DNA from 2 places in the Methylibium sp. T29-B genome. Region 2 is predicted to be linked to the other one. Evidence: predicted binding sites of a transcription regulator. Region 2 holds the regulator's gene; the other holds the start of a gene.
The links. Region 2 encodes LexA, which represses DNA repair genes until DNA is damaged. Its sites were predicted from a motif close to ACTGTATNNNNATACAGT; they were not measured.

Region 1 (3,411 bases), on a different contig from region 2:
CAAGATAGGTCAGCGCCTTGGCCTTCAGGGTGGGCGCGGGACGGACCACGAGACGCCTCCGTCGGCCGCGAGCCCGCGGAGCTTCCCCCGCCTCAGGCGCCGGCAGCCGCCTGCTTGGTGCCCTTGGGGACTTCGATCTCGATGCTGGGCAGCAGCGCCACGCCCAGCGATTCACGAATCTTGTTCTCGATCTCGTGGGCCAGTTCAGGGTTCTCGCGCAGGAACTCGCGGCTGTTGTCCTTGCCTTGGCCGATCTTCTCGCCGTTGTAGGCGTACCAGGCGCCCGACTTGTCGATCACCTTGGCGATGACGCCCAGGTCGATGATCTCGCCCTCGCGTGACACGCCCTCGCCGAACAGGATGTCGAACTCGGCGGTCTTGAATGGCGGGGAGACCTTGTTCTTGACGACCTTGACCTTGGTCTCGTTGCCGATCACTTCTTCGCCACGCTTGATGCTGCCGATGCGGCGGATGTCGAGCCGCACCGAGGCATAGAACTTCAGCGCGTTACCGCCGGTGGTGGTTTCGGGTGAGCCGAACATCACGCCGATCTTCATGCGGATCTGGTTGATGAAGATCACCATGCAGTTCGACTTCTTGATCGTCGCGGTGAGCTTGCGCAGCGCCTGGCTCATCAGCCGTGCCTGCAGGCCGGGCAGGGAGTCGCCCATCTCGCCTTCGAGTTCAGCCTTGGGCGTGAGCGCCGCGACCGAGTCGACAACGATCAGATCGACCGAGCCGGAGCGCACCAGCGCGTCGACGATCTCGAGCGCTTGCTCGCCGGTGTCGGGCTGGGAGATCAGCAGCTCCTGCAGGTTGACCCCCAGTTTCTGGGCGTACTGCGAGTCGAGCGCATGCTCGGCATCGATGAAGGCGCAGGTGCCGGCCAGCTTCTGCATCTCGGCGATGACCTGCAGGGTGAGCGTGGTCTTGCCCGAGGACTCGGGACCGTAGATCTCGATGACGCGTCCGCGCGGCAGGCCGCCGACGCCGAGGGCGATGTCCAGGCCCAGCGAGCCGGTGGACACCACCTCGATGTCATCGATGACCTCGCCTTCGCCGAGGCGCATGATCGTGCCCTTGCCGAACTGCTTCTCGATCTGCGCGAGCGCAGCCTGCAGGGCCTTGGCCTTTTCGGTGTTCAATGTCTTGACGCTTGCATCCATGCTGAGCCTCCGGTTTGCTCGGGATTATGGTCGAAACTGGTTATTTGTACAGTAGTTTTTGGCTCTTCCGAAGCCCCTCCCTACAATGAACCCGGCGCTGACCACAACGAAACCCATGCGCCGCCGAGGGAGACACGTCCATGAGGATCCTCATCGCCGAAGACGACCAGGTGCTGGCCGACGGTCTGTTGCGCACCTTGCGCAAGGGTGGCTATGCGGTGGATCAGGTCGGAAGCGGCAGCGAGGCCGATGCGGCGCTGGCCGACCACGAGTTCGACCTGGTGATCCTCGATCTCGGACTGCCCAAGCTGCACGGCCTGGAGGTGCTGCGCAAGATGCGCGCGCGCGGCACCGTGACGCCAGTGCTGATCCTGACCGCGGCCGACAGCGTGGAGCAGCGCGTGAAGGGGCTGGACCTGGGGGCCGACGACTACATGGCCAAGCCCTTCGCGCTGCAGGAACTGGAGGCGCGCGTGCGAGCGCTGACGCGGCGTGGCCTGGGCACCGCCTCGGCCATCATCAAGCACGGCCCGCTGTCGTTCGATGCAACTGGGCGCGTGGCCTACCTGAACGACCAGATGATCGAGCTGTCGGCTCGCGAGCTCTCGCTGCTCGAGGTGCTGCTGCAGCGTGCCGGCCGGCTGGTCAGCAAGGATCAGCTGGTCGAGCGCCTGTGCGAATGGGGCGACGAGGTCAGCAACAACGCGATCGAGGTCTACATCCACCGCCTGCGCAAGAAGATCGAGCAGGGCCCGGTGCGCATCGCCACCGTGCGCGGCCTGGGCTACTGCCTCGAGAAGATCGCGGGCTGAGCCGGCATGCTGCGCGGCGCGCGCCTTCGGGCATGAACACGCTGCGCGGACAACGCTCGCTGTTCGGCGAGATCCTCGACTGGATGCTCGCGCCGCTGCTGTTGCTGTGGCCGATGAGTGTCGCGCTGACCTGGCTGGTCGCCCAGAACATCGCCAACCGTCCCTACGATCGCGCGCTCGGCGAGATGGCGAGGGCGCTGTCGCAGCAGGTAAGCGTCGACCAGGGCCGCGTTGCGTTCGCTCTGCCGCCCGGAGCCGATCAACTGCTGCGGGCCGACGAGGCGGACCAGATCTACTTCCAGGTGCTGGGCGCGCGGGGCGAGTATGTGGGTGGCGATCACACGCTGCCGGTCCCGCGCGAGGACGACGTGGCGGCGGTCGGAGAGGTCCGCTATCGCGACGACGAGGTGCACAACGAGGCCGTGCGCGTGGCCTACCTGTGGGTGGCGATGCCCGCCGCGCCGCGGATTCCCGGCGCCACCTCGCCGGCGCTGGTGCAGGTGGCCGAAACCCTGGGCAAGCGCTCGCAGCTGGCCACCGAGATCATCAAGGGCGTGATCCTGCCGCAGTTCGTGATCCTGCCGCTCGCGGTGCTGCTGGTGTGGCTGGCACTGGCGCGCGGCATCGCGCCGCTCAACGAGCTGCAGCAGCGCATCCGCCGCCGTGCGGCTGATGACCTGAGCCCGATCGACGAGATGGAGGCGCCGGAGGAGGTGTCGCCGCTGGTGCGAGCCATCAACGACCTGCTGGAGCGCCTGGACCGCTCGCTGGCGACGCAGCGGCGCTTTCTCGCCGATGCCGCCCACCAGCTCAAGACGCCGCTGGCCGGCCTGCGCACCCAGGCCGAGATCGCGCAGCGCGAGATCGACGCGGGTGAACGCGAGCCCGAGGCGCTGAAGCGCTCGCTGCAGCAGATCGCGCTGTCGAGCCAGCGGGCCGCGCACATGGTCAACCAGTTGCTGGCGATGGCGCGCGCCGAGGACCGCGAACTCGCCGCCCGCGTGGCCGAGGTCCGGCTGGCGAGGCTGGCAACGGAGACCGTCCGCGACTTCGTGCCGCGCGCGCTCGAGAAGCGCATCGACCTCGGCTACGAGGGACCGGGCGCCGACGGCGAGACGGCCGAGCCGCAGCGCAGCAGCGTGCTCGGCCATGCGCTGCTGCTGCGCGAGATGATCCGCAACCTGGTCGACAACGCCCTGCACTACACCCCTCCCGGAGGCACGGTGACGGTGAGGGTCGTCAGCGACCCGTTCGGCCAGGTCGTGGTGCTGCAGGTCGAGGATTCCGGCCCCGGCATCCCCGCGGCGGAGCGTGAACTGGTGTTCCAGCCCTTCTACCGCGCCCTGGGGACCGATGTCGATGGCTCGGGCCTGGGCCTGGCGATCGTCGCCGAGATCGCTCGACAGCACGGTGCTACGTTGACGCTGGACGAC
Region 2 (3,411 bases):
GAGATGCAGCGCCGCGGCAGCAAGCGCGGCATTGCGTCGCTGTGCATCGGCGGCGGCATGGGTGTTGCATTGACCGTGGAGCGCTGAGGAGCAACCGCGCATTCATTAAGGGTGAGCCCGGATCGGGCGAATACCCTTGACCCACGCATATCGGCACGCGACGCTAGAGCGGCCATGACAAACCACAGAGGAGCAGAACAATGAGCAAGAAGGTCGCATACGTCACGGGGGGCATGGGCGGCATCGGTACCGCGATCTGCCAGCGTCTGCACAAGGACGGCTTCACCGTCGTGGCCGGTTGCGGCCCGAGCCGCAACTTCAAGAAGTGGCTCGACGAGCAGGCCGCACTCGGCTACAGCTTCCACGCTTCGGTGGGCAACGTGGCCGAATGGGAGTCGACCGTCGAGGCCTTCAAGGAGGTCAAGGCACAGCACGGCCCGGTCAGTGTGCTGGTGAACAACGCCGGCATCACGCGTGACGGCATGTTCCGCAAGATGACCCGTGACGACTGGAGCGCGGTGATCAGCACCAACCTCGACAGCCTGTTCAACGTGACCAAGCAGGTGATCGACGAAATGACCGACGCCGGCTGGGGTCGCATCATCAACATCAGCTCGGTCAACGGCGAGAAGGGCCAGTTCGGCCAGACGAACTACTCGGCGGCCAAGGCCGGCATGCACGGCTTCACGATGGCGCTGGCCCAGGAAGTGGCCAGCAAGGGCGTGACGGTCAATACCGTGAGCCCGGGTTACATCGGTACCGAGATGGTCCGTGCGATCCGCCAGGACGTGCTCGACAAGATCGTGGCGACCATCCCCGTCAAGCGGCTCGGCACGCCCGAGGACATCGCCTCGATGGTGTCGTGGGTGGCCTCCGAGGAGTCCGGCTTCGCCACCGGTGCCGACTTCTCGGTGAACGGCGGCCTGCACATGGGCTGACGGTAAAGAGCCGGGCGCAAGGCCCGGCTCGTGTCCGGCGGCGCCTGGAAACTCAGGCCCGCCGGTCTTCGATCGCTGCCAGGCTCTCGAGCGCTGCACACACCTCCGCGAACGACCCGCCGATCGCGGCACGCCGCTGGTCCTCGGGGTCCATGGTCATCCAGAAGCGCCTCGCGGCGCGCCGCGCGTTCTCGATGCCGGCGACGCGGGGCAGCGCGGCCCTGAAGGGCGTGACCGGCCGGGGTCGCGGTGTGGCGGCTGAGACGGGGGCGGGTGCGGAATGCCGGTGACCTGAACACGAGCGCCGGTACCGTAGCAGGCGCGGAGGCCTGGAAGGCGGTCTGCCACCAGCGCCGCAAGGGGTTCCAAAAGACCGTGACCATGGTGAATCTCCAATCGGAAGTTCAGCAGGATTGATGTCGATGGGCCTGGTCCGCGGGATAACACGCCGTTTGGCGCGCATGCCCACCACCCGCGGGGGCCATGAATTCAGGCGCCAGCCGATCTCACATGAGCAGGGTGTTGCGGATGAGCCCGACGGCCAAGCCCTCGATCTCGAACTCACCGCTCTCCGGCGTGACGACAATGGGCTCGAAATCCGGGTTCTCGGGCAGCAGTTCGATCGTGCCGCGCACGCGCCGGAAGCGCTTGACCGTGACCTCGTCGCCCAGGCGGGCGACGACGATCTGCCCGTTCTTGGCTTCCCGGGCCTTCTGCACTGCGAGCAGGTCGCCATCGAGGATGCCGGCGTCGCGCATGCTCATGCCCCGCACCTTGAGCAGGTAGTCGGGCCGTCGAGGGAACATGCTGGCCTCGATCGCATAGCTCTGGTCGATGTGTTCCTGCGCCAGGATGGGGCTGCCCGCAGCCACACGCCCGACCAGCGGCAGCATCAGCTGCGACAGGCTGGGCAGCGGCAGCGAGAACTGCTTGTTGCGCAACTGGTTCAGCGAACGCAATGTGTCAGACTTCAGACGGATGCCCCGCGAGGTGCCGCCCACCAGTTCGATCACGCCCTTGCGTGCCAGGGCCTGCAGGTGCTCCTCCGCCGCGTTGGCAGAACGGAAGCCGAGTTCGGCGGCGATTTCGGCGCGCGTGGGCGGTGATCCGGTGCGCTCGATCGAGGTCTGCACCAGATCAAGGATCTGCTGCTGCCTGGCGGTGAGCTTGGGGGCGTCGTCCATGCGGGTGCTCCTGCGGTGTCGGGAGCCGGGCTGTCACCAGACCGGCGCACTGAATTTTTATCCAGTGACTGTATTTTTATCCAGCTTCCCAGAAAATGCAAAGCCCTGAACCCCAGCCCGTGGCGCGCGTCGTGATTCTGGCCACCGGCGGCACCATCGCGGGTACCGCGGCCACGGCCACCGACAGCCTCGGCTACACCGCAGCGAAACTGGGCATCGCGCAGTTGCTGGCAGCGGTGCCGGCCTTGACCGGCCAGCCGATCGAAGCGGAGCAGGTGGCCCAGATCGACAGCAAGGACATAGGCATGGAGGTGTGGCGCGCGCTGGCCCGCCGCGTCGCGCACCATCTCGCCCGCCCGGAGGTGAGTGGTCTGGTGGTCACCCACGGCACCGACACGCTGGAGGAAACCGCCTACCTGCTGCAGCGCGTGCTGGCGCCGTGCAAGCCGGTGGTCCTGACCGGTGCCATGCGGCCCGCCACCGCCGTGCAGGCCGACGGCCCGCAGAACCTGCTCGATGCGGTTGCGTTGGCGCGTGAGCCGGGCGCGGCAGGCGTCTGCGCGGTGTTCGCCGGCTCGGTGTTCGGTGCCTTCGATGTGCGCAAGCGCCATACGCATCGGCTCGACGCATTCGGCGCTGGCGATGACGGGGCCATCGCCCTGATCGAAGGAGGCGGCGTGCGTCGCCTGCGCGACTGGCCGACGGGCCTGCCGCTCGGCGTCGAGGTCCTCGAGCGGCCCGAGCCGCGGGTCGAGATCGTCGTCAGCCACGCCGGTGCATCGGGCGCGGTGGTCGACGCCTTGCGGGCGCACGGAGTCGATGGTGTCGTCGTGGCCGGCACCGGCAACGGCAGCCTGCACCACGCGTTGGAAGCGGCGTTGCGGAGCGCCCAGGCGGCGGGGATCGTGGTGCAGCGCTGCACGCGCGTCGCCGACGGCGCCGTGCTGCCGACCGGCCACGACGCCTTGCCGATCAGCGAAGCCCGGACACCAGCCCAGGCCCGCATCGAACTGATGCTTGCGCTGATGGCGCGCAGCGCCTGATGCCGCTGCGGCTCAGCGAGCCGGCTTGAGGACCCCGCGCGCACGGATGCGCCGCGGCGGCGTGCTGTCCTTTGCCGGCAGCGCGCTGGGCTCCTCCACGGTGCTTTCCGACACCGATTCGGCCGCGGCGTGCGGCACCTGTCCCACCCCGCTGTAGCGCGGCGGCCAGTCCAGCAAACGCGAGCGCCGCAACAGGGCGACGCCCGCGCCGACGGCATAGCTGCGCTCGAACACGTGCGTGACGAG

Region 1: recA (recombinase RecA) is a predicted target of LexA. The motif match lies at 1,202-1,219, and genes of this name have one in related genera.

The regions. Positions count from the first base shown of each region.
Region 1 covers NZ_AZSN01000053.1:1,336-4,746, reverse strand. The annotation lists gene Y694_RS10590 (RecX family transcriptional regulator) at 1-49, opposite strand, end outside; gene recA (recombinase RecA) at 93-1,166, opposite strand; gene Y694_RS10580 (response regulator transcription factor) at 1,307-1,978, shown strand; gene Y694_RS10575 (sensor histidine kinase) at 2,011-3,411, shown strand, end outside.
Region 2 covers NZ_AZSN01000005.1:8,633-12,043, reverse strand. The annotation lists gene Y694_RS01685 (acetyl-CoA C-acetyltransferase) at 1-87, shown strand, start outside; gene phbB (acetoacetyl-CoA reductase) at 201-938, shown strand; gene lexA (transcriptional repressor LexA) at 1,445-2,122, opposite strand; gene Y694_RS01670 (asparaginase) at 2,218-3,165, shown strand; gene Y694_RS22300 (NRDE family protein) at 3,178-3,411, opposite strand, start outside.